DNA from 3 places in the Mesorhizobium sp. WSM4829 genome. Region 3 is predicted to be linked to each of the others. Evidence: predicted binding sites of a transcription regulator. Region 3 holds the regulator's gene; each other region holds the start of a gene.

Region 1 (9,582 bases), on a different contig from region 3:
CCCAGATGTGCCGCCGCGGCAAAAAGCGCCACACCGGCCGCGCCGCACAGACCGCCGACGAAAACGAGGATGCGCTCGATGCCGCTTGCTGGGTGGTCGGCTGTGCTCATGTCTTGGACTCCGTGAAGTGGCCCGCAAACCGTGTCAGGATTTGCCCGCCTGCACCAGCATGTCGCGTGCGCGGCGGGACTGGACCAGCCAATTATACGCCGCTCCGCCCGCCATCAGCACCGACGTGCCGAGAAACACCGCGCGCATGCCGAAATGACCGCCGACGAAGCCGCCGAGCAACGGCCCGGCGACCTGTCCGACATACTGCGCCGAGATCGACAGACCGAGCACATTGCCGCCGACGCCGTCCGGGACATTATGGCGGATGACGCTGGTGATGCAGGGCAAGAGGCCGCCAAGCGCCAGTCCCATCAGGAAACGCAGGCCGACGAGCTGCCAGCCCTGCGTGACGAAAGCCTGCGGGATCAGCAGCAGCGCCGAGACGGCAAGCGCCGCAATGATGACATTCCAGTGACCGACGCGGTCGGCGAGCCTGCCGAGACGCGAGGCCGACAGGATGGCGCCAAGTGCCGCCGCCGACATGACCACGCCGGACATCAGCGTGACCCGGCTTTGGTCCTCTATGATCTGTTGCACATAGACCGCGATGATCGGCTCGATCGACATGGTGGCGAAGCTCAGCAGCATGCCGGTCACCAGCATGGCGACGATCGGGCGCTTGTCCGGGATTTGGGACCAGCCGCCTTTCGGTTTCGAGGTCGTTGCCGATTTGTCGGTTTCCGGGCGAGGGTCCTCCTTGATGAGAAAGGTCGTTGCCAGGAACGCCAGGAAAATGACGCCGCCGGCGAGCAGGAAGGTGGCGCGGATGCCGATCAAGGGCGGCAGCGCGCCGCCGAGCAAGGGACCGACGAGAGCGCCGCCGGTGATGCCGGCCGACAGCACGCCGAGCGCCCAGCCCGACCGTTCCTTCGGCGTCTGCATGGCGACGAGAATGGTCGAGCCCGAGGAATAGCCACCGGCGAAACCGATCAGCAGGCGTAGCAGCACCAATTGCCAGACGGTCTCCACCATGCCGGTCAGCGACATGCAGACGGCCATGCCGAAACTGGCGCGCACCAGCATCAGCTTGCGGCCATAGCGGTCGCCAAGCCGTCCCCACAGCGGCGCGACCAGCGCGGCGGCGAAGAAGGTCGCGCCATAGGCGATGCCGGACCACTGCACAACAGCCGCGTGGCCCTCGGCGCCCAGCTGCTCGACGTAAAGCGGCAGGAAGGGCAACAGCAGAGTCATGGCGACAAGCGTGCTGAACGAACCGGCAAAGCACACGGCGAGATTGCGGCGCCAATGGATATTGTGGGCGCCTTGGGTGGCAGGGTCTTGCGGCATGTCTGTCCTGTCCGGCCGCCTCTCGACGGCATCATTGCACAAGAACTGGCGCGGCCTGCCTGCCAGGGGATTAGCCAGCGTCGCGGGTGATTGCGGTGGCAACCACTTTCGCACTCGCTTCGCGAGCGGCGATGGCGTAAGAGCGGCGATGGAAAACAACCGATTTGAAACACCCGTGACCGTCAAGGGCGCGGCGGGAACCACTCAGCTCTTGCGCACGGCCCGCGAGGCTTCCGACTACCTCCTCAACAACTGGCCCGGCAAGCGCAGTCCAAAGCATCGCGAAGCGCTGCAGGCCTGCCATGATGCGCTGGCCGGCGACAAACCGGCAATGATCGCAAGGCGTGCCTTCATCGCCGCCGCCCGCGAAGTGAACGTTTTCGTCAGCGACAAGGCGCCGGTCTGAAGACGCAGCGAAATCTGATCTGATCCGCCGCGCGGGCCGGGTGCGCTTTTACTAAGGGGCAATCGCTTCAGCTTGCGCTGCCCCCCATTGCCCTGCCCGTCCTCCGCAGCAGCTGCGCTGCAGAGGGTGGGACCGGGCATTTCTCACCGGACGGGAGAAAGCGGCCTGCACCAAGGGTTTCGCCAAACTCCGGCGTTGCAGAAAGCGCGCCAAAGTTGCGGCCAGTTCCCTTCTCGCCGTCACTAGGAAGCGATTGCCCTGCAGTTTACTCTGCGGTTTCCGTTTCGGTCTCGGACGTGGTCTCGTCTTCCGGCTTCGAACGTTCCTTGGCTGCAACCTTGGCCGCTTGCTTTTCCGCCTTCTTGGCAGCCTTCTGCCGGTCGCGTTCCTTGCGTTCCTGGCCGTAATTCGGTGCTCGCGCCATATCTCTTCCTTTCACAATCCCAAAGGTTCTTAGCCCTGCCTAGGAGCATTGGGCTACAAACACAACACCGCAAAGAGCGATCGGCTCCATGGACAGCCAGGCAGGCCGGCTGAACACGGTTCCGTGGCTTGCAAGATAGCCGGCACAATGGTGTAGGAGGGACCGGGGGGGCAAATCCCAAGCCGATTTTTCACCAAGTGACCGATGGCCACCCTTCAAAGAAACGCACAGAAGCTATTCTACTATGCGCGCAATGCCGTGCGCGATATCGCACCGCAGGCGCTGTTCCGCCGCAGGCTCGCCGGGTTGCTCGTGCTCTACAAATATTTCGTGCTCAGCGGCCAGATCGAGCCTGATCCCGAGGTCTGGCGTTTTATCTCAGGCCAAGCCGCCGGCGACCTTCGACCTGGCCCGGATGGATGTCAGATGTCCTCCCGGTCAAGAACCAGATCGGCCGGACCAAACCGGTCTTTTGCCGTGAATTGCTGGTGCCAATAGGGGTAGAGAACGGGCGGGCGGCTCACAGCGTCGAGGCGTGCGCGCTCATCGCTGGTCAGCACCAGGCTGGCTGCGGCGATATTGTCCTTGAACTGCGCTTCGGTCCGTCCGCCGATCACCAGCGAACTGACCGCGGGCCGGCCGAGCAGCCAGGCAAGCGCCACCTGCGCCGCCGAAACGCCATGGTTCTCGCCGATATGGGCAAGCACGTCGACGATCCGCCACAGCCGGTCCTCGTCGCGGATCGGCGGTTCGGTCCAGCCGCTGATCTGGCGGGCGGTGGCCTGGTCGCGGTGGTATTTGCCGGACAGCAGTCCACCGGCGAGCGGGCTCCATACCAGCACGCCAAGCCCCTGGTCGACCGAGATCGGCAGCAGTTCATATTCGGCTTCGCGCGCTTCCAGCGTGTAGTGGATCTGCTGGGTGACGAAGCGCGGCTGGTGCTGGCGGTCGCTGATCCCCAGCGCCTTCATCACTTGCCAGCCGGAATAGTTGGAGCAGCCGACATAGCGGATCTTGCACTGGCTGACGAGCGTGTCGAGCGCGGCGATGGTCTCTTCGAGCGGCGTCGTGCCGTCCCATTCGTGCAGGAAATAGATGTCGATGACGTCGGTCCTGAGGCGCTTCAGGCTCTTCTCGCACTCGCGAATCAGATGATAGCGCGACAGGCCCTCATCGTTGGGACCGTCGCCGATCCGCATGCGCGCCTTGGAGGCGATCAGCACATCGCCCTTGCGTTTGCCGCCGAGCGCTTCGCCGATGATCTCTTCCGAAAGTCCGTTCGAATAGACATTGGCGGTGTCGATGAGATTGATGCCGGCATCGATGCAGAGGTCGATCATCCGGCGTGCCTCGTCGAGATCGGTCTTGCCGACTGCCGAAAATGCGCCAGCGCCGCCAAAAGTCATGGTGCCCATGGTCAGCGTCGAAACCTTCAGCCCGGAACGGCCGAGTGTGCGGTATTCCATGTCAGATCCTCGCGATTGCGTTGAAAAGGGTGCTTTGAAGGTTGCTCGGGGAAACCTGGCATTTGTAGGACAATTCGAGCCGCTTGTCGTGCGTGCCAGGCAGGCTGATCGATCACATCTCGCGGAGTTGGGCGACCGGCGTGCGGGCCGGCTGCAATAAAACCGTCATTGCCGGCCTATATGCAAGTCGGCTCAAGGTGTCCGATCTCGGCCGGCAGGCCGAGGCCGACGCGGGCGTGCACGCGGAGCAGCATAAATGACCGAAGCAAAACAGAATTCTCCCGCCAGGGACTGGCTGGAAGCGGAACTCGCCGACACGCTCGACGAGGACTACGAGCTGGAGATGTCGGAACCGGCGCTGTCGCTCGAAATCGCCAAGATCTACAAGAACGCGCATCCGCCCTCGATGGATCGCCTGCAGTATTTTCGCGACCTGATCACGCTGCAATCCGAATTGATCAAGCTGCAGTCCTGGGTGGCTTACACCAGGAAGAAGCTGGTGGTGGTTTTCGAGGGCCGCGATTCGGCCGGCAAGGGGGGCGTCATCAAGCGCATCACCCAGCGGCTCAATCCGCGCATCTGCCGCGTCGTCGCACTTCCTGCGCCGACCGAGCGCGAGAAATCGCAATGGTATTTTCAGCGCTACGTGCCGCATCTGCCGGCAGGCGGCGAGATCGTGCTGTTCGACCGCTCGTGGTATAACCGCTCCGGCGTCGAACGTGTGATGGGCTTCGCCGAGCCGGACCAGGTCGAGGAGTTTTTTCGCGACGTGCCGGAGTTCGAGCGCATGCTGGTCCGCTCCGGCATCACCCTGGTCAAATACTGGTTCTCCATCACCGACGAGGAGCAGCAGATGCGCTTTCAGATGCGCATCCATGATCCGATGAAGCAGTGGAAGCTGTCGCCGATGGACCTGCAGTCGCGCGTGCGCTGGGAACAGTATACCAAGGCCAAGGAAGAGACCTTCGCCCGCACCAACATTCCCGAAGCCCCCTGGTTCATCGTCGAGGGCAACGACAAGAAGCGGGCGCGGCTGAACTGCATCGATCATCTCCTCAAGCAGATGCCTTATGAGGAAGTGCCGCACGAAGAGATCACGCTGCCCGATCGCGTCTTCAATCCAGAATACGAGCGCCAGGTGCTGCCGCGCGAGCTGTATGTTCCGGAGAAGTATTGAGGAGCACGCCTCTTCTTCCTTCTCCCCTTGTGGGAGAAGGTGGATCGGCGCGCAGCGCCGAGACGGAAGAGGGGTGTTGGAAGAAATGAGGCGCTGGTGATCCTGGCGCTGTGCGCCCGATTTGAACGTAGGTATGCGCCAAGCTGGAACACCCCTCATCCGACCGAGCTTCGCTCGGCCACCTTCTCCCACAACAAGGGGAGAAGGGGGAACTTAACCAGGCTCACGCCCGCTCGATGGTGAGATGCATGGCGTTCGGCGTGCCCACCTGCTCGCTGCAGCGGTAGCCGAGTTTGACCATGTCGATGCCGGCAAAAAGGTTCTCGCCTGAGCCGAGCAGCATCGGCGATATCGCCAGATGCATGTCGTCGATGAGCTTTTCCCTCAGATATTGCCGGATCGTGGCGACGCCGCCGCCGAGCCGGACATCCTTGCCGTCAGCCGCGGCTTTCGCCTTTTCCAGCGCCGAGTGAATGCCGTCGGTCACGAAATGGAAGGTCGTGCCGCCCTCCATGACGATAGGATCCCGCGGATGGTGGGTGAGCACGAAGACCGGCACATGGTAGGGCGGATTGTCTCCCCACCAGCCCTTCCAGGTGTCATCGGGCCAAGCGCCGCGGATCGGTCCGAACATGTTGCGGCCCATGATCCACGCGCCGGTGTTTTCGAAGCCGCGCGTTACGAACGCGTCGTCGGTATCCGTGGTCCCGCCATCTTCGCCGGACATGTTGCGGAAGCTTCGGGTGCCGAACATCCATGTGTGCAGGGCTTCCCCGCCGACGCCCAGCGGCTCTTTCAGGTCCTGGTCGGGACCGGCGCCGAAGCCGTCGATAGATACGGTGAAAGCGTTGACGCGAAGCTTTGACATGAGGACCTCCCTCTAATCCAGTTGTGAAATGCAAGCAGTTGCCTTTTTTTAGCTAGACTGATTGCACTTTGCAAGCGGTATTTCGCCGCCGAGCATAAGCGGCTCGTTTGGCCAGCAACAGGGGCCACCGCAAAGAGGGGTGGTTGCGCAGCAGCTACTTGCGCCGCGACGCCTCGAGGATGCGCTCGACAGCTAGGCGGAGCGCCGCCATGATCTCGGCCAGGATAGGCTCTATCCGGCGGACGGCCATCAGAATACGCGCACGGCCGATCGTTCGATCTCGGCCTTCAACATGGGATGAAGGCTGTCGCGCGTGGTGATGTCGATTTCCGTTGACATCTTCTCTTCCAGAAATTGCTTGATCCCGACCAGGTCGATCAGAGAAAAGCGCCGCGCCCGGTCATAGTCGATGAACAGATCAAGATCGCTGTCCGGCTGCGCATCGTCCCGCGCTGCCGACCCGAACAGATACAGCGAAGTCGCGCCCATGCCTTTGATGGCATCTGCGTTTCTCTGCAACCGTTCGATGACCTCGTTCCTGCTCATGGGTCCATTCTAGCGGATTGCAGCAGAATCCCAAAACGATGCTTACCCCTTCAGCATCGCCGCCACCTCGGGCGCGAAATAGGTGAGAATGCCGTCGCAGCCGGCGCGCTTGAAGGCGAGCAGCGATTCCAGCATCGCCTTGTCGCCGTCGATCCAGCCATTGGCGGCGGCCGCCTTGATCATCGAATATTCGCCCGACACCTGATAGGCGAACGTCGGCATCCGGAATTCGTCCTTCAGCCTGCGGATGATGTCGAGATAGGGCAGGCCGGGCTTGACCATCAGCATGTCGGCGCCCTCGGCGAGGTCCTGCTCGGCCTCGCGCACCGCCTCGTCGGAGTTGGCGTGGTCGAGATAATAGGTCTTCTTGTCGCCCTTGAGCAGGCCGGCGGTGCCGACTGCCTCGCGATAGGGTCCGTAGAAGGCAGAGGCGAATTTCGTTGCGTAGGACATGATCGCCACATCCTGAAAACCATTGGCGTCGAGCGCATCGCGGATGGCGCCGATGCGGCCATCCATCATGTCGGACGGGGCAATGATATCGGCGCCGGCCGAAGCCTGGATGACGGCAGCCGCCGTCACCTGCTCCACGGTCTGGTCGTTGACGATGATGCCGTCACGCAAGATGCCGTCGTGGCCGTGCGAGGTGAAGGGATCGAGCGCCGCATCGGTGATGATGCCGATCTCGGGCACCGCGCGCTTGATGGCGCGCGTGGCGCGGTTGATGACGTTTTCCGGATCGAGGATGTGCGAGCCGGTCTGGTCGCGCAGGCCGAGTTCGACATTGGGGAAGGTGGCGATCGCCGGAATGCCGAGTTTTGCCGCGCGCTCGGCCTCCTTGACGGCAAGGTCGAGCGACAGGCGGAAGACACCAGGCATGGCGGCGATCGGTTCGCGGATATTGTTCCCATCGACGACGAAGATCGGCCAGATCAGATCGTCGACGGAGAGCCGGTTCTCCTGCACGAGGCGGCGCGACCAGTCGGCCTTGCGCATGCGGCGCAAACGGCGACTGCCGGTGATCTCGTCGACGCTGCGCGCGCCGGCAGGCTTTGCTGGGGTGAATTTGTTCATCGCCAAAACTCCGGATTGGCGGCTTTTAACACGAGCCTCCGCCGCTGACCAATGCGGCACGATAGTGCCAGGCACAAGCTGGATACCGGTATACGAGTTCCTGACCGTTGTTGCCGGACAGGATTGCGGCTTGGCATTGACGCAGCCATGCGCCACGCTTTAGCACTTCAGTCCCGGCGGCATTGGGCGAGGGATTCTTCAGGCGATGGATTTTGGCGGCGGCAACGATATCCGCTTCGAACGACTGGGCAGCGTCGGCGTCGTCACGCTGACGCGGCCGCAGGCGCTCAATGCCGTCACCCATCGCATGGTCAAGGCGCTCGACAAGGCGCTGCGCGCCTGGGAGTGCGACGACGGCGTCGATGTTGTCGTCGTCAAGGCCGAGGGCAGGGCGTTTTCGGCCGGCGGCGACATCCTCCACATCTACGAGGCCGGCCGGGCGGGAAAGCCGCCGGTCGATTTCTTCGCCGACGAATACCGGCTGAACGCCCGCATCGCGCGGTTCGAAAAACCCTATGTCGCCCTGATCGACGGCATCGTCATGGGCGGCGGCGTCGGCATCTCGTTCCACGGCACGCATCGGCTGCTGACCGAGAACGCCCAGTTCGCCATGCCGGAAGTCGGCATCGGCTTTTTCCCGGATGTCGGCGCCAGTCATCTGCTGCCGGGCCTTGGCGGCAGCTTCGGCATGTATCTGGCCCTGACCGGAAACCGCATCCGCTATGGCGACGCTCTGTGGTCGGGCCTGGCGACGCACACGATCAAGGCGCAGGACCAGGCCGGCTTTCTCGACCGGCTGGTTGCGAGCGGCGACCCGGAAGCGGCGCTGCGCGGCTTTTCCGTCCCGGCCCGGCGCGAAACGGACAGTCCGACACTGGAAGCCATCGCTCGCCATTTCGCGCAGCCGTCGCTGAGCGACATCATCGGCAGCCTGGAGCGCGCCGCACCCGCAGACGCGTTCGCGGCAAAGACGCTGGCGACGATCCGCACCCGCTCGCCGACCAGCCTGCATGTTGCCTGGCGCGAGATCAGCGCCGGGCTGACGCTGTCGATGGACGAGTGCATGCGGATGGAGTTCCGCATCCTCAACCGCATGCTTGCCGGCCACGATTTCTACGAAGGCATCCGCGCTGCCATCATCGACAAGGGCTCGTCGCCGCAATGGCGGCCGCCAGGCATCGACGACGTCAGTGCTGCCGACGTCGATGCCTATTTCGCTCCGCTCGGCGAACGGGAACTCAAGCTGTGAGCGAGGTCACGTCGAGACGCGTCGTGCTCCAGCCCTCGACGGTCGAGGTCATCTTCGCCTGGTTTCAGCGCGTCATCTCAGCCTACTGTCTGTTGTTCGGGATTTTGTACTGGATCCGGCTGATCGGCTTCTATCCCGGCTCGTTGTGGCGCTTCGACCTGATGCCGGTGCATTGGCAGGTGGCGGCGGTGACGCTTGCCGTCTTCTTTCCCTTCGCCGCCGCCGGTCTGTGGATGCTGGCGTCCTGGGGGCCGGTGATCTGGTTCATCTGCGCGGCGGCCGAGACCGTCATGCATGCCGGCTTTCCCGAACTCTTCGGTCACCGGCCGCTGATCCTCGCCTCGCATGCGGCGGTGGCGCTGCTCTACATCGTCTTTCGCGTGGTGATCTGGATGCAGAAGCGCCGGAGCCGGCAATAGAGCATCGGACCGATGCTCTACAAGAATAGCCCACGCCTGCGGTTGGACGGGGCAAATTACCGCCCGCAATCATTGGCTAAATCTTTAGGTTAATCATCCTTGTTGGGGTGACCCTTCGTTAAGCCTCTTTCGAAACCTATTACCGGTAAGCTCTTGTTAGCCCTAGCGTTTAAGTCGAATTTTATGAGTATTCGATAGTGTCGCGATCAAGGTGAAAAACAAAAAATCACCAGGCGACAAACGAGAGGCAAAGACAATGATCAATTCCCGTCCGGCGGCGAAGACCGCCAACGTATCCGATGACCGCCGCGAGGCGATCCGTTCGCTGTACATGGAATCTCTGCAGCTGGTGGAACGGCTGCACCGCCGCCTGCTTGACGTGATCAAGGACGAATTCGACCGCAACGGCCGTTCCGATATCAACGCCATCCAGGCGCTGCTGCTCTTCAACATCGGCAATTCGGAGCTGACCGCCGGCGAGCTGCGCTCGCGCGGCTATTATCTCGGCTCGAACGTCTCCTATAATCTGAAGAAGCTGGTCGATCTCGGCTTCAT
Region 2 (9,582 bases), on a different contig from region 3:
ACCGCCGGCGTGCACGGCACCACTTTCGGCGGCAATCCGCTGGCGATGGCGGTTGGCAACGCAGTGCTCGACGTGGTGCTGGCAGACGGTTTTCTGGAGGATGTGCAGCGCAAGGCGTTGCTGCTGAAGCAGGGGCTGGCGGGTGTCGCCGACGAATTTCCCGATGTCATCGAAGACATCAGAGGCAGCGGCCTGATGCTCGGCCTGAAATGCGCCGCGCCCAACACCAAGGTGAACATGGCGTTGCGCGACCAGCATCTGCTGGCGGTTCCGGCCGGCGACAACGTTCTTCGCCTGCTGCCGCCGCTCACCGTCACCGACGCCGAGATCCATGAGGCGCTCGACCGCATCCGCGCCGGCGCCCGGGGCCTGTCGGACGCCATCGCCGCGGCTGCGGCGAAATAACAGTCGGAAGACCCAAGATGAGCCTTCGCCATTTCACCGATCTTTCCGCCGTTTCCGAGGGCGATCTGCGCCTTATGGTGGACGATGCCGTCGTGCGAAAGGCGAGGCTGAAGGCCGGCGAGCGGACAAAACCGCTCGAAGGCAAGGTGCTGGCGATGATCTTCGACAAGCCGTCGACGCGTACGCGCGTGTCGTTCGACGTCGGCATGCGCCAGCTCGGCGGCGAGACCATCATGCTGACCGGCGCCGAGATGCAGCTCGGCCGCTCCGAAACCATCGCCGACACGGCCAAGGTGCTGTCGCGCTATGTCGACGCGATCATGATCCGCACCACGTCGCATGACCGGCTGCTGGAGCTGACCGAGAACGCGACCGTCCCCGTCATCAACGGGTTGACCGACGACACCCATCCCTGCCAGCTGATGGCCGACATCATGACCTTCGAGGAGCATCGCGGCCCGGTCGCCGGCAAGACCATCGCCTGGACCGGCGACGGCAACAACGTGCTGCATTCGCTGCTGGAGGCCTCGGCGCGGTTCCGCTTCAACCTCAACGTCGCCGTGCCGGAAGGCAGCGAGCCGGCGCAGAAGCATGTCGACTGGTCGAGGGCGCATGGCGGCAAGTTGAACTTCACCCGCTCGCCCGAGGAGGCCGTCCACGAGGCCGACTGTGTCGTTACCGATTGCTGGGTGTCGATGGGCCAGGAGCACCGTGCTCGCGGCCACAATGTCTTCTCACCCTATCAGGTCAATGCGGCACTGATGGCGAAGGCAAAGCCCGACGCGTTGTTCATGCACTGCCTGCCGGCGCATCGCGGCGAGGAGGTCACCGACGAAGTCATCGACGGCCCGCATTCGGTGGTGTTCGACGAGGCCGAGAACCGGCTCCACGCCCAGAAGGCGGTTTTGGCCTGGTGCCTCGGCGCTTGATCCGGGCTGCTGTGATCCTGGTCACCGTGATCCCGGCCGCCTTGATCCGGGAGTGCGTGATGCCTATCTCAGGCGCATCACGCAAATCGAGCGCGTTTCGACGCATGCGCCCCGGAGGGCGGCATCGCCGCGCCCCGGAGCTTTGTCATGTTGGAAACCCGTCAATTGGCTGAACATCAACCCAAACTCGGCGAATTCGGCTACGCCGGCGACGATCATGTCGTGCCCTTCGAGGTCGGCCCGCTCGACGTGCGCGGCCGCACCGTCCAGCTCGGGCCGATGCTCGACGCGATCCTCAGCCGTCATGACTATCCCGAGCCGGTCGCCCGCCTGCTGGCGGAAGCCTGCGTGCTGACGGTGCTGCTCGGCACCTCGCTCAAGTTCGAAGGCAAGTTCATCCTGCAGACCCGCACCGATGGGCCGGTCGACATGCTGGTGGCGGATTTTTCCACGCCGCATGCGCTGCGCGCCTATGCCCGCTTCGACGCCGACCGGCTGGAGGCACTGACGTCTGCCGGCGAGACCTCGCAGCGGACGCTGCTCGGCAGCGGTGTGCTGGCGCTGACTATCGATCAAGGCGCCCACACGCAGCGCTATCAGGGCATCGTCCAGCTCGACGGCGAGACGCTGGAGGAGGCCGCGCGCACCTATTTCCGGCAGTCGGAGCAGATCCCGACTGATCTCAGGCTTTCGGTGGCCAAGCTGTTGACGCCCGGCATCGGCGGTGCCCGCGAGCAATGGCGCGCCGGTGGCATCCTGGCACAGTTCCTGCCGCAATCGCCCGAACGCATGCGCGTGCCCGACCTTCCGGGTGGCGACGGCGATCCGCGCGAGGAGATCCATGATCCGGCCGACAATTCCTGGCAGGAACTGCTGGCGTTGCTTGGCACCATCGAGCCGACGGAACTGATCGACCCGACGATCGGCGCCGAGCGGTTGCTTTACCGGCTGTTCCACGAGCACGGCGTGCGCGTCTTCGGCGGCGTGCCGGTAGCCGACCAGTGCTCATGCTCCAGGGAGAAGATCCGCGGCATTCTCGGAGGCTTCTCCGCCGACGAGATCAAGGATAGCACCGAGGATGGCGGCATTCACGTCGCCTGCGAATTCTGCTCGAAGCAATATGACTTCGACCCGGCGGAATTTGCTGCGGCTCAATAGCCGGCGTCAGTGCTGCTCGGTGCCTTCGCAGAGCTTGGTTTCTCGCCCCTCGCCCTGGGGCGAGAAGCCCAAGTGAGCCTCAGTTCACCGTCCGCCGCGTGCCCGGCAGGTCGAGCGAAAAGGCGGGGATGGCGACGTCGAACGTTTCGCCCCGCTTGTTGCGCATCGTGTAGTGGCCGACCATGATGCCGGATGGCGTCGAGAGTGGGCAGCCAGACGTATACTGATAACTATCGCCGGGATTGAGTTCAGGCTGGTCGCCGACAACGCCGGCGCCGCGCACCTCTTCGACCCGGCCGGTGCCGTCGGTGATCTGCCAGTAGCGCGACAGAAGCTGCACGAATTCATCCGACTGGTTGTCGATGGTCACCTGGTAGCCCCAGACATAGCGGTTCTCCGACGGGTCGGAGCGATCTTCCAGATAGAACGGCCTGACCTGCACTTCGATGTCGCGCGTGACGGCGCTGTACATAAATCACTCCACACTATGCAGACGGAACATTCGACCCTCTCCGCAGTTCGGTCAACGGGGTGCGTCTCCTCGGTGTCTGCCATCGTTGCCCGAATTTGTTAAGCGCAGGTGCCGAACAACAATGTCATTTAAGTGACACGTGACAATGATGGTGTGCAGGGTCGGGGATGGCGTGCAGGGCCGGGCGACTCAGCATTCTGTCGAACTGTTGAAAACGGCTTTCATGCGGCCGGTTTTTCTGGAGCGACCAGATATTGATGGAATTGACAGTCACAGCCGCCTTGCTTTCCATAGCTCTGCTTGTTGTCAATCTCGCCAGCATCCTGCTCGCTTCGTTGAAGCTGAAGCGGCCTGGCAGGATCACGCCGCCAGCCGCCAAGGCGCCGCCGGTGTCGATCGTCGTGCCGTCGCGCGGCGTCGAGCCGTTTACCGAGGAGACGCTCGAGCGCGCCTTCTCTCTCGACTGGCCGCACTATGAGCTCATCTTCTGCGTCGCCCATGCCGACGACCCGGTGGTCGGGCCGATCACGGATGCGATCGCCCGCTTTCCGGCCGTGCCGGCCCGGCTGCTGGTCGGCGACGACCGCATCAGCGGCAATCCGAAACTCAACAATTGCGTGAAGGCCTGGGAGGCCGCGCGCCACCACTGGGTCATCCTTGCCGATTCCAACGTCCTGATGCCGAGGGACTATGTCCAGCATCTGATGACGGCATGGCGGCAGGACACCGGCCTCGTCTGCTCGACGCCGATCGGCTCGCGGCCGGACGGGTTCTGGGCGGAGGTCGAATGCGCTTTCCTCAACACGCTGCAGGCGCGCTGGCAATATGCCGGCGAGGCGCTCGGCCTCGGTTTCGCCCAGGGCAAGAGCATGCTGTGGAACAAGCCATTGCTCGACGCCAATGGCGGCATCCGTGCGCTTGCCGCCGAGATTGCCGAGGATGCCGCCGCGACCAAGCTGGTCAACGGGCTCGGACTGCGCGTCAATCTCGTTGCCGCGCCCTTCGAACAGCCGCTCGGCTTGCGCACATTTGGCGAAATCTGGTCGCGCCAGGCCCGCTGGGCACGCCTCCGTCGCGTCACCTTCCCACTGTTTTTCGCGCCCGAGATCCTGATCGGAGCGGCGCCGCCGCTGGTGCTTGCGCTGGTTGCGGCAGCAGGCGCCGGTTTCAGCCTGCCGGCTACCGCCATCGCCGTGCTGATAGTCGCCTATCTGCCGGAATGCGCTCTCGCCTCGGCCAAGGGCTGGCACCTGTCGCTGCGCATGATCCCGGCGATGGTTGCGCGGGACGTGATGCTTCCCGCCATCTGGGTGCGCGGCTGGCTCAGCGGTGCCGTCGACTGGCGCGGCAACACGATGACCATCCAAACCAGCGCCGTTGCGGAATTGGAAGAGACGCCGTCGGGCGCCTGACCCCGCCTGCTTTGCAGATCAGAGCGCAGCAGTTCGGCGCGTATCCCTACCTGGCGGCTTTCAAGGCCTGCTCGATGTCTTCGAGCAGGTCGTCAGTGTCCTCCAGTCCGACGGACAGCCTGAGCGTGCCTGGCCCGATGCCAAGTTCGGCCCGCGCCTCGTCGCTCAGATTCTTGTGTGTCGTCGTCGCCGGATGGGTGATCAGGCTCTTGGCGTCACCGAGATTGTTGGAGATCAGCACGACATCGAGCGCGTTCTGGAAGGCGAAGGCCGCCTGCTTGCCTCCCTTGACGTCGAGGCAGATCAGCGTCGAGCCGCCCGACATCTGCTTCTTGACGATCGCCGCCTGCGGGTGATCGGCGCGGCCGGGATAGATGACGCGGACAATTTCCGATCGCTCGGCGAGGAAGTCCGCGATCCGGCCGGCACTTTCCGTCTGCTGGCGCACGCGCAGCGGCAGCGTCTCCAGGCCCTTCAGCAGCGTCCAGGCATTGAAGGGCGAGAGGCTGGGACCGGTGTGGCGGAAGTAGTCGTGCAAATTCTCGTCGATCCACTTCTTGTCCGACAGGATGATGCCGCCGAGGCAGCGCCCCTGGCCGTCGATGTGCTTGGTCGCCGAATAGACGACGATATGGGCGCCGAGTTGCAACGGCTTCTGCTGCAAGGGCGTGGCAAAGACGTTGTCGACGATCAGCCGCGCGCCGATCGAATCGGCAAGCGAGGCTACGGCTGCGATGTCGACGACCTCCAGCGTTGGATTGGTCGGGCTTTCAAGGAAGAACAACCTGGTGTTGGGCCTGACCGCCTTTTCCCAATTGGCGATGTCGGTGCCGTCGACCAGCGTCGCCTCGATGCCGTATTTCGGCGCCAGCGTCTCGACCACCCAGCGACAGGAGCCGAACAGCGCGCGCGCCGCCACGATGTGGTCGCCGGCCCGGGCACTGCACAGCAACGCCGCCGTCACCGCCGCCATGCCGGATGCGGTGGCGCGGGCATCTTCGGCACCTTCCAGCGCACACATGCGCTTCTCGAACATGTCGACCGTCGGATTGGCATAGCGCGAATAGATGAAGCCCGGTTCCTCGCCCTTGAAGCGGGCTTCCGCCGCCTGCGCCGTATCGTAGACATAGCCTTGCGTGAGATACATCGCCTCGGAGGTTTCGCCGAAGCCGGAACGCAGCGTTCCTGCATGCACGAGGGCGGTCTGAGGCTTCCAGTTGCGCGTTTTGCTCGTCATCACCTTGTTCCAAACAGAAAAAATGGTCCAAACACAAAAAAACCGGCCGCGAAAGTCGCAACCGGTCGTACGGCCTTTCGGCCCGACGGTCCTTTAGCGACTTGTTTAACGTGGCTGCAAGCCGACCGGCCAAATCACCACGGGATAACGATCCTTTAGACCTGCACCGCGCTTGCGTCAATTGCCGGCATGATTAAGAGGTTTGTACCAGCGGGTTCCACGGCAAGAACCTGCGACAAGACGAGACCACGCCCGGCCTTCGAGCGGAGCCAGACTTTGCGGCAGACAGGCATTCTTCCGGATCAGGATATTTCCGCGCTGTACCAGTCGGGCGCGCTGAAGTCGCCGCGCGCGCTCGACGCCGACCAGGTCCAGCCGGCCAGCCTGGACCTCAGGCTTGGCGACAAGGCCTGGCGGGTGCGCGCCTCCTTCCTGCCCGGCCCCAACCACAGGGTTGCTGAAAAACTCGACCGCCTGAAGCTGCACGAAATCAATCTCACCGATGGTGCGGTGCTGGAGACGGGCTGCGTCTATATCGTGCCGCTGCTCGAGAGCCTGGCGCTTCCGGCAAACATTTCCGCCTCGGCCAACCCAAAAAGCTCGACCGGGCGGCTCGACATCTTCACCCGCGTGATGACCGATCGCGGCCACGAGTTCGACAAGATCGCTGCCGGCTACAACGGCCCGCTCTATCTCGAAGTCAGCCCGCGCACCTTTCCGATCGTCGTCCGCGCCGGCTCGCGGCTGTCGCAGATCCGGTTCCGCACCGGCAATGCGCTTTTGTCGGAAAGCGAGCTGCACGAATTGCACCGTGCCGAGACGCTCGTCGCCACCGAGCCGCCGAACATTTCCGGCGGCGGCATCGCACTGTCGATCGACCTCGACGGCGACAAGGACGGGCTGGTCGGCTACCGCGGCAAGCACCACACCGGCCTGGTCGATGTCGACAAGCGCGCCGCGCAGGATGTCGTCGATTTCTGGGACCCGCTCTACAAGAGCGGCGCCGGCGAACTGGTGCTCGATCCGGACGAATTTTATATCCTCGTCAGCCAGGAAGCGGTGCATGTGCCGCCGCTCTATGCCGCCGAGATGACGCCCTTCGATCCGCTGGTCGGCGAATTCCGCGTCCACTATGCCGGTTTCTTCGATCCGGGTTTCGGCCATTCGGCCTCGGGCGGCACCGGCAGCCGGGCCGTGCTCGAAGTGCGCAGCCACGAAGTGCCGTTCATCCTCGACCACGGCCAGATCGTCGGACGGCTGGTCTACGAGCACATGCTGAAGCGGCCGCAGGCGCTCTACGGCACAGATCTCGGCTCGAACTATCAGGCGCAGGGCCTGAAACTGTCCAAGCATTTTCGCGCCGCGCGCTGATCGCCCACTATGATCAGACCATGCTTGCCTGACCTTACGGGTCGTGCTTGGCTGTCTTAGCCGTCAATACGGTTGGAACAAGGGGAACAAAAAATGCAGATTTCAAGATGGATCGCATCGGCAGCAACAGCCGTCATGCTGGCGATGTCAGTCGGGTCGCTGTCGGCGCAAGCACAGGAAAAGTTGAAGATCGCCACTGAAGGCGCCTATCCGCCGTTCAACACCATCACCGCGGATGGCAAGCTCGTCGGCTTCGACATCGACATCACCAATGCGCTTTGCGCTCAGATGAAGGTCGAATGCGAACTTGTCACGCAGGACTGGGACGGCATGATCCCGGCGCTCCAGGCCAAAAAATTCGACGCCATCATCGCGTCCATGAGCATTACCGAGGAGCGCAAGAAGCAGGTCTCCTTCACCAACAAATACTATACGACGCCGCTTTCGCTGGTGGCCTTGAAGGACAGCGATATTGCCTCGACCGAACCGGCGGCACTCGCCGGCAAGACAGTCGGCGCCCAGGCTTCGACCACCCAGGCCGACTATGCCCAGGATGTCTATGGCAAGGCCGGCGCCGAGGCGAAGCTCTATCCAACCCAGGAGGAGGCGGTCGCCGACCTGATGAACGGCCGTCTCGATGCCGTCCTTTCAGACAAATTCGTGCTGATGGACTGGATGAAGAAGTCGAGCGACGACTGCTGCAAGATGGTCGGCGACGTCAAGGGCACGGAGACCGAAGCCGGTATCGCCGTGCGCCAGGAAGACACTGCGCTGCGCGAAAAGCTCAACGCCGCGATCGACGCGATCGTCGCCGACGGCACCTACAAGAAGATCCAGGCCAAATATTTCGACTTCGATATTTATTGAGAGGTCGAAGCTGCCAATCTCCCCCCTTGAGGGGGAGATGGCCGGCAGGCCAGAGGGGGTCGGTCCGGCCGGGCCCGGCTCTCTTTATCGCAGACGCAGGGGGCTGGCGCTCTACGCGAGACGACCCCCTCTGTCGCCCTCGGCGACATCTCCCCCTCAAGGGGGGAGATCACGCCGTCACAGCGCCTTCACCGCCACCTTCACCGGCTGCTCGATTTCAAGCGGGTTGCGCAGCGGCAGGCCGAAATCCTTGGCCTCGATTTCGAAGACATCGCCGGCCTCGGTCCTGACGCCGTCGGCGAAGGACAGTGTCGCGGTGCCGAACATGTGCACATGCACGTCGCCCGGCTGGCGGAAGGCCGAATATTTGAAGTGGTGATGTTCTAGATTGGCGATGGTGTGCGACATGTTGGCCTCGCCCGACAGGAACGGTTTTTCCCACAGCAGCTGGCCGTCGCGGAGGATGCGCGAGGAACCCCTGACGTCGGACGGCAGCTCGCCGATCAGGATCTCCGGCCCGAACGAAGCGTTGCGCAGCTTGGAATGCGCGAGGAAAAGATAGTTCACGCGCTCGGTGACGTGATCGGAAAACTCGTTTGACAGCGTGAAGCCGACGCGGAACGGGACGCCGTCGTCGCCGATGACATAGATGCCGGCGACTTCCGGCTCCTCGCCGGCATCCTCGGCGAAGGCGGGCGACAGAAGTGCCGCACCGGGCGCCACTGCCATGGTGCCGTTGCCCTTGTAGAACCATTCCGGCTGCACGCCGGTCTGGCCCTTGGCCGGCTTGCCGCCCTCCAGCCCCATGCGGAACATCTTCATGGAATCGGTGAGTTGCTCCTCGCCGTCGCTGCTGAGCTTCTTGTGCATGGAATCGCGGGTCGCGGCGGAGCCGAGATGTGTCAGCCCGGTACCGGTGAGGTGGAGATGCGCCGGGTCGGGATGGTTGATCGGCGACAACAGCCGCCCCTTCTTGTAGGCGGCATCGAGGTCGACCGCTTCACCAAAACCCTTGCGCTCGATGAGGGCGACAAGCCCGGTGCCGGTGCGCGCGGCCTCCATCGCCAGCGAATAGACGCTGCGGGCGCCGTTGATGATTCTGGTCTTGCCGCCGTTGCGGGCGACGACGCGGATGGTCTCCGCCTCGTCGAGGATCTGGGAAATCAGCATGACGTACCCTCTCTCAATTGCCTTGGCCGGCCTGCCGGTCTGGCCAGCTTTTCCTGGCGCAGCTCGGACGTTGTCCGCGCCACGGGTGAAATTCTTCGTCCGGATTGCGCTCGCGGGCCCGGTCCCCTGGGGGGACTTCCTTGCGTCGCCCGGCAGCGCCGCGATGTGACCCGTGCCTCCTAAAAGCGCGCCGCGTTTGAAAACGGGCCCGCTTTAATCCTTGCTTTTATGCGTGCCGTTGTCCCAACACGCTGCACATTTTTGGCGACATGCATGAGTTCCCTCGCCCTCAAGCCTTGTTCTTGTTGTAGACGTCGAAGACCACGGCGCCGAGCAGCACAAGGCCTTTGACCACCTGTTGCCAATCGACGTTGACGCCCATGATCGACATGCCGTTGTTCATGACGCCCATGATGAAACCGCCGACCACCGCGCCAACAACCTGACCGACGCCGCCCATCGCCGAAGCGCCGCCGATGAACACAGCGGCGATGACGTCGAGCTCGCTGCCGAGGCCGGCCGCCGGCACCGCCTGGCCAAGGCGCGCCGCAATAATCAGCC
Region 3 (9,582 bases):
CTATCGATCCGGTTGAGGGCGTCGTCCGCCGTCGCCTCGAATTTGATGCGCGCCGCTTCCTGCGTGGCGAAATAGGCGAATCCCGCCATTGTCAGGCTGATCAGCGCGACGGCGATGAAAGCGACGATCGGGAAGAACTTCTTCAAGCTGCGGCTGCGACCCATGGTTCCCCATCTTATGGGCAAGTCCCCGTGGCAACACAATGGCGCGGCCAAACCATCATGACGGCTGGCATATCACGTGACAGGTATTTGACGCTTCAGGCGGCGATCTTCAGCGCGCCTGGTCCCGGAATGGCGCCTGGCGGACACTTGCCCAGAATGATCATGCCGAGCACCTCGTCCTGGGTCACGTCGCCGGTGCGCGCCGTGCCAACGACCCGACCATTCTTCATGACGCAGACGCGGTCGGCAAGCTCGAACACATCGTGGATGTCATGGCTGATCAGGAAGATGCCGATGCCGTCGGCCTTGAGCTGCATGACCAGTTCGCCGACCTGCGCCGTTTCCTGCGGTCCCAGCGCCGCCGTCGGCTCATCCATGATCAGGATGCGGGCGTTGAACAGGATGGCGCGCGCGATCGCCACCGACTGCCGCTGGCCGCCCGAAAGCTTGACCACCGGCTCCTTGAATCGCTGGAAGCGGGGATTGAGCCTGCCCATCACCTTGCGCGCCTCGGCCTCCATGGCGCCATCGTCGAGCGTGCCCCAGCCGGTCATCAGCTCGCGGCCGAGGAACAGGTTGGCGGCGGCGTCGACATTGTCGGCGAGCGCCAGCGTCTGGTAGATCGTCTCGATGCCGTATTTCTTGGCGTCGCGCGGATTGGCGATCGAAGCCTCCTCGCCATTGACGAAGATTTGGCCCGAATCGCGCTTGTAGGCGCCGGACAGGATCTTGATCAGCGTCGACTTTCCGGCACCGTTGTGGCCGAGCAGCGCCACGACCTCGCCCGGGAAAAGATCGATCGACGCATCGTCGACGGCGCGAATGCCGCCGAAGGCAATCGAGATGTTGCGCATATCGATCAGTGGCGTGGGAGCAGTCGTGTCAGCCATGATCGTTCCTCTCTATGGTTTTGCCGAACATGATGTTGGACCGAAACGGATGTCCACTTTTCGCTGACGCAGACCTTCGGCTCGGGATCATGCTCAGACCCGCTTGCGGTAGACGGTGTCGAGCCAGACGGCGACAACCAGCACGGCGCCGACGACGACGCTCTGAAGCGGCGAATCGATGCCGAGCAACACCATGCCGGACTGCAGCGACTGCATCAGAAGCGCGCCCAGCATGGCACCGAGCACCGTGCCGGAGCCGCCGGCCAGCGACGTGCCGCCGATGACGGCTGCTGCGATGACCAAGAGCTCGTCCAGCGTGCCCAGCGCATTGGTCGCCGCATTGAGGCGGGCCGAAGCAATTGCCGCGCTGATCGCGGCCAGAACGCCCATGATCATGAACACTTTCATGGTCACCCAGCGCGTGTTGATGCCGGCGAGTTCCGCCGCTTCCGGGTTGCCGCCAATGGCAAAGACGTAGCGGCCGAAACGGGTGCGCCGGGTGATGAAGGTCATGACGATGCCGACTGCGACCGCGATCAGCACCGGTATGGCGATTCCATGGGCGATGAACAGCCCGCCTTCGGGGACGGTGATGCCGGTCCGCTGCGCATATTGGCGAACGATGCCGATCGGCCACGGATAGGAATTGGCGATCCAGACGGCGCCGAGGATGGCGGCGCAGGCGACAACACCAAGCAGGCTCTCCGCCCAGACCGGGCGCAACGGAAACTTGAAGCGCTTGCGCTGCGACCGGCCGTTGAGCAGCATCAAGGCGACGGCCACACAGGCGAGAATGCCGACGATCCAGCTCGCGGTCGCCCCGATCGAGCCACGCGGCCCGCCACCCATGAGCTGGAACGTGGCATCGAGCGGCGCGACGGTGCGCCCGCTCGTCATCAGCCACGCCATGCCGCGCCAGATCAGCAGGCCGCCCAGCGTCACGATGAAGGCCGGGACCTCGAGATAGGCGATGATGAAGCCCTGAAGCGCGCCGATCATGAGGCCGAGCACCACGCCGGCAGCCAGTGCGATGACCCATATCCAGGGATTTCCAAGCTGGAATCCCATGACGCGGATGAGGAATTCTGCCTGCGCAACGCCCATCACCATGCCGATCACGCCTTCGACGGAGCCGACCGAAAGATCGATGTTGCGCATCACGATGACCAGCACCATGCCGGTCGCCATGATCGCGACCGAGGAAGTTTGCACCGACAGGTTCCAGAGATTGCGCGGCGTGAGGAAAAGCCCACCCGACAGGATGTGGATTCCAACCCAGATGATCAGCAGCGCGCCGACCATGCCGAACATGCGTATGTCGAGCTCGGTTGCCTTGAGGAAGCGGCCGAAGGGGCTGAGCTCGGATTCACGCGCCCGATCGGCAGCCGGCGTGTTGGAAGTCGTGTCGGTCATGATGTCCTCCCACCGTTGCCGTCTGCCGCGGATGCCGGAAGCAGCCTAGAAATTACCCGCGAGACGCGGAAAAACAACTCTTTTGAAAAAAAAGCCGCGGCGTGAAGCCGCGGCGTTTCAGGTTTTTTTGGCGAAGGCGGATCAGTTGCAGACCGCGACGGTGCCCGCCGCCACGCCGGCGCAGACCTCTTCCTGCTTGATCCAGCCGGCGTCGATGACGACGTTGAGATTGTCCCTGGTGATGGCAATCGGCGTCAGGAACAGCGACTTGACGACATTGCCGCCCGGCGTGGTGAAATCCTTGACGCCGGCAATGTCTGTCATCGGCTTGCCGTCGGCCAGCTGCGAGGCGATCTCGGCGGCGTTCTTGCCGAGCTCGCGCGCGTCTTTCCACACCGATACGGTCTGTGTGCCGAGCGCGATGCGGTTCAGCGCGGCATGGTCGCCGTCCTGGCCCGAAACCGGGACGGATCCGGCCAGGCCCTGCGCCGTCAGCGCCGCGACGACGCCACCGGCGGTGCCGTCATTGGCGGCAACCACCGCATCGACCTTGTTGTCGTTGGCGGTCAGGAACTGTTCCATGTTCTTCTGGGCGTTGGCGGGAAGCCAGCCGTCCGTATAAGCCTCGCCGACATTCTTGATCTTGCCGCTGTCGATGGCATCCTTGAGCACTTCCATGGAGCCGGCGAACAGGAAATCGGCATTCGGGTCGGCGCCCGAGCCCTTGATGAAGACGTAATTGCCTTCCGGCGCCACCTTGAACACTTCGCGGGCCTGCATGCGGCCGACTTCCTGGTTGTCGAAGGTCAGATAGAACACGTCCTTGTTCTCGATCAGCCGGTCATAGCCGACGACCGGAATGCCTTCGTCCAGCGCCTTCTGCACCGCCGGACCGATGGCCGAGGCATCCTGCGCAAGGATGATCAGCGCGTTGGCGCCCTGCGAGATCAGGCTCTCGACGTCGGTCAGCTGCTTGCCGGGATTGGACTGTGCGTCAGCGGAAATATATTTGTCGCCGGCGGCCTCGATCGCCGCCTTCATGGCGGCTTCGTCGGTCTTCCAACGCTCTTCCTGGAAGTTCGACCACGAGACGCCAATGACCTTGTCCTTGGCCTGAGCGGCCGACGCGAGCGTCAGCGACATGGCGACCCCCGCCAGAATGGCGGCTGCGAATCTCTTCATGATATTCCTCCCTGCGCCGCGTAGGGCGCGACCAACTGGCCCGAAGGCCGGCACAAAGGCTCTATTTTTTCGAGCCTCGAAAAAATACTGGTCCAACGCCGAAGCACTGTCAACACCAATTCTGAGGGATTTTGACGTCCTGTCGGGGCTTTTTTTCGAGCCTCGGAATAAATAATGACAGCCCCTTCTGCTTCTGCCAGTATTTGTCGCACATTACCGACGGCTTCCGATTCATGAGCGGCCGCGGCGATGAGGAGGAAACAAAAATGTCGGTGGGAATCCGTCATGACGATCTGCGCCGGCGCAACCGGGCGATGGTGATTTCGGCCGTGCGCCGGGCAGGCCAGCCGTCGCGGACCGAGATCGCCGCGACCACCGGCCTCAGCCATTCGACCATATCGGCGATCTCTGCCGACCTGATCCAGGAAGGCATCCTGGCCGAGAGCAAGGCGAGCGAGACGGTTTCGCTGAAACGCGGCCGGCCGCAGGTCGGCCTCAGCCTCAATCCGCAAGCCGCTGCGGTGTTGGCCGTCGTGTTGTCGCTGAATTTCCTGTCGGTCGCCGTCATCGATTATGCCGGACAAGTGGTCGCCGAGGACCAGCGCCGGCTGGACACGCTGACCATGTCGCGCGACGCGCTGATCGGCGAATGTGTCGCCATCGTCCGGCGCCGGCTCGAAGATCCCGACCTCGATGTCCAAAGCGTCGCCCGCATCGCGCTGGCGATCCAGGGCATCACCGATTCCCACGCGCGCGCCATGTTGTGGTCGCCGATCACGCCGCAGACGAACATCGCCTTCGCCGACATTCTGGAACGCGAGTTCGGCATCCCGGCCATCATGGAGAACGACTGCAACATGATGGCCGTGGCGCTGCGCTGGCGCCACCCGGATCGCTACCGCGATGACTTCATCGCCATCCTGCTCTCGCACGGCATCGGCATGGGGCTGGTGCTGAAGGGCGAGCTGTTCACCGGCACCCACTCCTCAGGCGGCGAATTCGGCCACATGATCCATCGGCCGGGTGGCGCGCTTTGCCGCTGCGGGCGGCGCGGTTGCGTCGAGGCTTATGCCGGCAACTACGCCATCTGGCGCAACGCAAGGCTGTTGAGCGAGAACGCCGAGCCGGTCGCCGATGTCAGCGACGCCGAGATGCGGGCACTGGCGGCCCGGGCGCGCGAGACGGACGGACCGGAGCGCGAAGCCTACCGCAAGGCCGGCGAGGCGCTCGGCTTCGGGCTCGGCAGCCTGTTTGCGCTGATCGATCCGGCGCCGGTGGCCATGGTCGGCGCCAGCGCTACCGCCTTCGACCTGATCGAGCCGGCGCTGCGCGAGGCCATCGCCCAGACCGCCGGCGGCCAGCATTCGGGTTCGATTTCCTTCGACACCGAGCCGAACGAGCTGCCGCTGATCCGCGAAGGCTGCGCCATGCGGGCGCTAAGCTTCGTCGACCAGGAGATTTTCGCGCCGAGCATCCAGGCACGAGCCGGCTCGGTCGGAAAGAACGTGGCTTGAAGGATTCCCGGGTCGCGACTTGGGGTGTGTTGAGATTCAGGTCAGGCCGAGTCGAGAATGGTGGGTTCCGAGATCCGGAGCGGAGCGTACTTTGGGGTACGCCGGAAGCGCAGGTATCAGCTAGTCTTCCCTGATCGCATAGCCGGCGCCGCGGATGGTGCGGATGACATCGGGCATGCGACCATTGTTGACCGCCTTGCGCAACCGGCCGACATGGACGTCCACCGTGCGCTCGTCGATGTAGATCGTCTCGCCCCAGACATTGTCGAGCAACTGGCTGCGCGAGAAGACCCGGCCCGGGTGCCGCATCATGAATTCGAGCAGCCGGAATTCGGTCGGCCCGAGCCGGATCTCGCTCTTCTTGCGATAGACCCGGTGCGATTCACGATCGAGCATGATGTCGCCGACCTTGAGCACGCTGGACAGCACTTCCGGCTTGGCGCGGCGCAGCAGCGCCTTGACCCTGGCCATGAATTCCGGTGTCGAGAACGGCTTGACCAGATAGTCGTCGGCTCCGGTCGAAAGGCCGCGCACCCGGTCGCTCTCCTCGCCGCGCGCGGTCAGCATGATGATCGGCAGCCGCTCGGTTTCGGGGCGCACCCGAAGGCGCCGGCAAAGCTCGATGCCGGAAACCGCCGGCACCATCCAGTCGAGCACCAAAAGATCGGGCACGTTTTCCTGCAGCCGGATTTCGGCCTCGTCGCCGCGCGTCACCACCTCGACCTGATAGCCTTCGGATTCAAGATTGTAACGGAGAAGGACGCCCAGCGGCTCTTCATCCTCCACCACCATGATGCGCGGCGCGATCATCGGCCGGTCACTCCTGTCATGTCGCTGGCGCCGACATCGTCGTTTCGTCGAGCTTCGGGCGATCCGCCGGCAATTGCTGCCCGGTCACGACAAAATAGGCGTTTTCGGCGATGTTGGTGACGTGATCGCCGATACGCTCGAGATTCTTGGCGCAGAACAGAAGGTGCGTGCAGGCGGTGATGTTGCGCGGATCCTCCATCATGTAGGTCAGGAGCTCGCGAAAAACCGCCGTGTATTTCACGTCGATCTTCTGGTCGTCGGCGCGCAGTTCCTTCAACGCGCCGGCATCGCGCGACACATAGTGCTCGACCACGCCGCGCAGCTGCACAAGAACGAGATCCGCCATCGCATCGATACCGTGCGACAGATTCCGCGGCGTCGCGCTCTGCCCGACTGCGCTAACCCGCTTAGCTATGTTCTTGGCCAGATCGCCGATGCGCTCGAGATCGCCCGCCATGCGGATTGCGCCAACCACGGCGCGCAGATCCTGCGCCATCGGCTGCCGCTTGGCGATCAGCGTGATGGCGCTGTCGTCGAGCTCGCGCTGCCGCGCATCCATGATGGCGTCGTCCGAGACGACGCGCTGCGCCATCGCATTGTCCGACGCAAGCAACGCGCGGATCGAGGCTGCGACCATCGCGGCGGCGAGCTCGTCCATGTCGCGGATCAGCCGGTCGATGTGCTCCAGTTCCTCGTCGAAAGATGCGACGGTGTGTTCACCCATGGTGCTGTCCTCGTGTTCGAAATTCGCCGGACCGCTCAGCCGAACCGGCCGGTGATGTAGTCCTGGGTGCGCTTGTCGTCGGGGTTGGTGAACATCTTGTCGGTCGCGCCCTCCTCGACTAGGTAGCCGAGATGGAACATCGCCGTGCGTTGCGACACGCGCGCCGCCTGCTGCATCGAATGGGTAACGATGACGATCGTATAGTTCTGGCGCAGTTCGTCGATCAGTTCCTCGACGCGAGCGGTGGCGATTGGATCGAGCGCCGAACAGGGCTCGTCCATCAGGATCACTTCCGGCGACACGGCGATGGCGCGCGCAATGCACAGACGCTGCTGCTGTCCGCCGGACAGACCGGTTCCCGACTCGAGCAGGCGATCCTTGACCTCGTTGAACAGGCCGGCCTTCTTCAGGCTCGATTCGACGATGCCGTCCAACTCGGCCTTGGTCCTGGCCAGGCCGTGAATGCGCGGACCGTAGGCGACGTTTTCGTAGATCGACTTCGGAAACGGGTTCGGCTTCTGGAACACCATGCCGACGCGAGCTCGCAGCTCGACGACATCGATTTTCGGGTCGTAGACATCCTCGCCGTCGAGCGTGATCTTGCCGCTCACCCGCGCGATATCGATGGTGTCGTTCATTCGGTTCAGGCAACGCAGGAACGTCGACTTGCCGCAGCCCGATGGGCCGATCAACGCCGTCACCTGATGCTCGCGGACATCGAGATCGACGTCGAACAGTGCTCGCTTCTCGCCGTAGTGAACGGAGACCTTTTCGCCCTTCATCTTGATCGAAGGGGCGTTGGTTGCGCTGCTCAGTTTCTGCTCGACGCCGGCTTCCGTCATGATGTTCATATCCTCTACTCCTTACCAGCGCCGCTCGAAGCGCCTGCGCAGTATCACCGCGATGGCATTCATGATGACCAAAAACACCAGCAAAATCAAAATCGCCGCCGAAGTCTTCTGCTGGAACCCCGCTTCCGGGAAATCCGCCCACATGAATATCTGCACCGGCAGGATCGTTGCGGGATCGGTGAAGCCGCCGGGAATGTCGACGATGAAGGCGACCATGCCGATCATCAGCAACGGCGCGGTTTCGCCGAGCGCATGCGCCATTCCGAGGATGGTGCCGGTCATGATGCCCGGCATCGCCAGCGGCAGGACGTGATGGAATACGGTCTGGACCTTGGACGCTCCGATGCCAAGCGCCGCCTCGCGGATCGACGGCGGCACGGCACGCAGCGAAGCGCGCGAGGCGATAATGATGATCGGCAGGGTCATCAGCGCCAGCACCATGCCGCCGACCACCGGGGCTGAGCGCGGCATGCCGAAGAAATTCAGGAATACGGCAAGTCCAAGCAGGCCGAAGACGATCGAAGGCACCGCCGCCAGATTGTTGATATTCACTTCGATCATCGTCGTCAGCCGGTTCTTGGGCGCAAATTCCTCAAGATAGATCGCCGCTGAAACGCCGATCGGGAAGGCGATGGCGAGGGTTACGATCATGGTCAGGAACGATCCGACGACCGCGCCCCAGACACCGGCCAATTCCGGCTCGCGGCTTGCGCCGGTGAAGAAGAAGATCGAGTTGAACCGGCTTTCGATCAGGCCGGCGCTCTTCAGCGTGTCGAGCCAGACGATCACCTTGTCCGAAATCTTTCGCGATGCTTCCGGCGTCTCGATGACGCGCAGGAATGCCTGGCCGCTCGCGGCGGGCGCCGTGCTGTCCAGCGCCTCGATCACCGTGCCTTTTGCGATCACCGTGCCGTTGGCCGCAGGCGACAGCGCGGTCAGCTTGACCGTGCCGCCATTAAACGCGACCAGCAGCGACGACGCGCCGCTCGTCAGCGTAAACATGCCGTTTTCGCCCTCGGTCGCACCATGGCCGCGCGCCAGCGCCAGCATGGCATCGTCGCCGAAGGTCAGATCGATGTCGCCGCTGGTTCCCGAAGGCGTGACGCTTGTCGAAATCGCTTCGTCCGAACCGACGTCGGCAAGCAAACCCTTGAGATAGAGGTCAGCAAAATCGTCAAGTGGAACCGCATAGTCCACCGTTCCTCCGAGCATCCCCGGATCAGCCGCAATATCCTTGCGCAGGAACACGCCTGTGCCGGTGGAAATCAGCCCGCGCAGCAGGCGCTTGTCCTGGCGGCTCGTCACATCCGGAAATTTTGCCGTAAGCGCTTCCTGAGCGATGGCGTCGTAGTTCACTTCATCGAGTTTCGCCGGGTCGACCTTGGCCGCTGAAAGATCGATCGGCAGCGTCACATAGTTCTGCCGCAGCGCCGGAATCGCCTGCGTGACGATCGTCGACAGGAGCAGCACAAGGAACAAGCCAGCCAACGCGACAGCTGCGGCGCCGAGCCATTTGAACCATTTTTCCGTGCGGTAGCGGCCCTTCAGCCGCGCCTTCGCGGCATCGTCGGTATGAATGCTGACCGGCCGTCCGACGGCGCCGAATGACGAGATCGCATCAGTCATATTGCTCTCGGTATTTCTGGACGACGCGCAAAGCGACGATGTTGAGGGTAAGCGTGATGCAGAACAGCACCAGGCCGAGTGCGAAGGCTGCCAGCGTCTTGGCGCTGTCGAACTCCTGGTCGCCCACCAGCAGCGTCACGATCTGCACGGTCACGGTGGTGACCGCTTCGAGCGGATTTGCCGTGAGGTTTGCCGCCAGCCCCGCCGCCATGACCACGATCATCGTTTCGCCGATTGCGCGGCTGACGGCAAGCAGCATCGCCGAAACGATGCCCGGAAGGGCAGCGGGAAGGACCACCTTGCGGATGGTTTCCGACTTGGTCGCGCCGAGGCCGGCAGAACCGTCTCTCAGGGATTGCGGAACGGCGTTGATCACATCGTCGGAAAGCGAGGAAACGAAGGGAATGA

The links. Region 3 encodes PhoB, which activates phosphate uptake and scavenging genes when phosphate is short. Its sites were predicted from a motif close to TGTCATNNANCTGTCAT; they were not measured.
Region 1: ppk2 (polyphosphate kinase 2) is a predicted target of PhoB. The motif match lies at 3,847-3,863, and genes of this name have one in related genera.
Region 2: AC0L17_RS22550 (ceramide glucosyltransferase) is a predicted target of PhoB. The motif match lies at 3,087-3,103, and genes of this name have one in related genera.

The regions. Positions count from the first base shown of each region.
Region 1 is NZ_JBVVQJ010000013.1:116,776-126,357, forward strand. Features, by position in the region: gene AC0L17_RS15155 (DUF423 domain-containing protein) at 1-110, opposite strand, end outside; gene AC0L17_RS15160 (multidrug efflux MFS transporter) at 145-1,398, opposite strand; gene AC0L17_RS15165 (DUF982 domain-containing protein) at 1,547-1,804, shown strand; gene AC0L17_RS15170 (hypothetical protein) at 2,070-2,228, opposite strand; gene AC0L17_RS15175 (aldo/keto reductase) at 2,651-3,694, opposite strand; gene ppk2 (polyphosphate kinase 2) at 3,951-4,871, shown strand; gene AC0L17_RS15185 (dihydrofolate reductase family protein) at 5,095-5,739, opposite strand; gene AC0L17_RS15190 (nucleotidyltransferase family protein) at 5,989-6,285, opposite strand; gene hemB (porphobilinogen synthase) at 6,328-7,359, opposite strand; gene AC0L17_RS15200 (enoyl-CoA hydratase/isomerase family protein) at 7,565-8,608, shown strand; gene AC0L17_RS15205 (DUF6163 family protein) at 8,605-9,027, shown strand; gene ldtR (transcriptional regulator LdtR) at 9,284-9,582, shown strand, end outside.
Region 2 is NZ_JBVVQJ010000025.1:54,140-63,721, reverse strand. Features, by position in the region: gene AC0L17_RS22570 (acetylornithine transaminase) at 1-405, shown strand, start outside; gene argF (ornithine carbamoyltransferase) at 423-1,334, shown strand; gene AC0L17_RS22560 (Hsp33 family molecular chaperone) at 1,482-2,492, shown strand; gene apaG (Co2+/Mg2+ efflux protein ApaG) at 2,572-2,964, opposite strand; gene AC0L17_RS22550 (ceramide glucosyltransferase) at 3,222-4,376, shown strand; gene AC0L17_RS22545 (O-succinylhomoserine sulfhydrylase) at 4,423-5,613, opposite strand; SAM riboswitch at 5,687-5,764, opposite strand; gene AC0L17_RS22540 (2'-deoxycytidine 5'-triphosphate deaminase) at 5,890-6,984, shown strand; gene AC0L17_RS22535 (ABC transporter substrate-binding protein) at 7,078-7,851, shown strand; gene araD1 (AraD1 family protein) at 8,029-9,021, opposite strand; gene mmsB (multiple monosaccharide ABC transporter permease) at 9,311-9,582, opposite strand, start outside.
Region 3 is NZ_JBVVQJ010000006.1:158,008-167,589, forward strand. Features, by position in the region: gene AC0L17_RS08405 (CHASE domain-containing protein) at 1-146, opposite strand, end outside; gene AC0L17_RS08410 (ATP-binding cassette domain-containing protein) at 260-1,054, opposite strand; gene AC0L17_RS08415 (sugar ABC transporter permease) at 1,148-2,467, opposite strand; gene xylF (D-xylose ABC transporter substrate-binding protein) at 2,609-3,649, opposite strand; gene AC0L17_RS08425 (ROK family protein) at 3,916-5,163, shown strand; gene phoB (phosphate regulon transcriptional regulator PhoB) at 5,284-5,973, opposite strand; gene phoU (phosphate signaling complex protein PhoU) at 5,990-6,697, opposite strand; gene pstB (phosphate ABC transporter ATP-binding protein PstB) at 6,733-7,548, opposite strand; gene pstA (phosphate ABC transporter permease PstA) at 7,561-9,174, opposite strand; gene pstC (phosphate ABC transporter permease subunit PstC) at 9,167-9,582, opposite strand, start outside.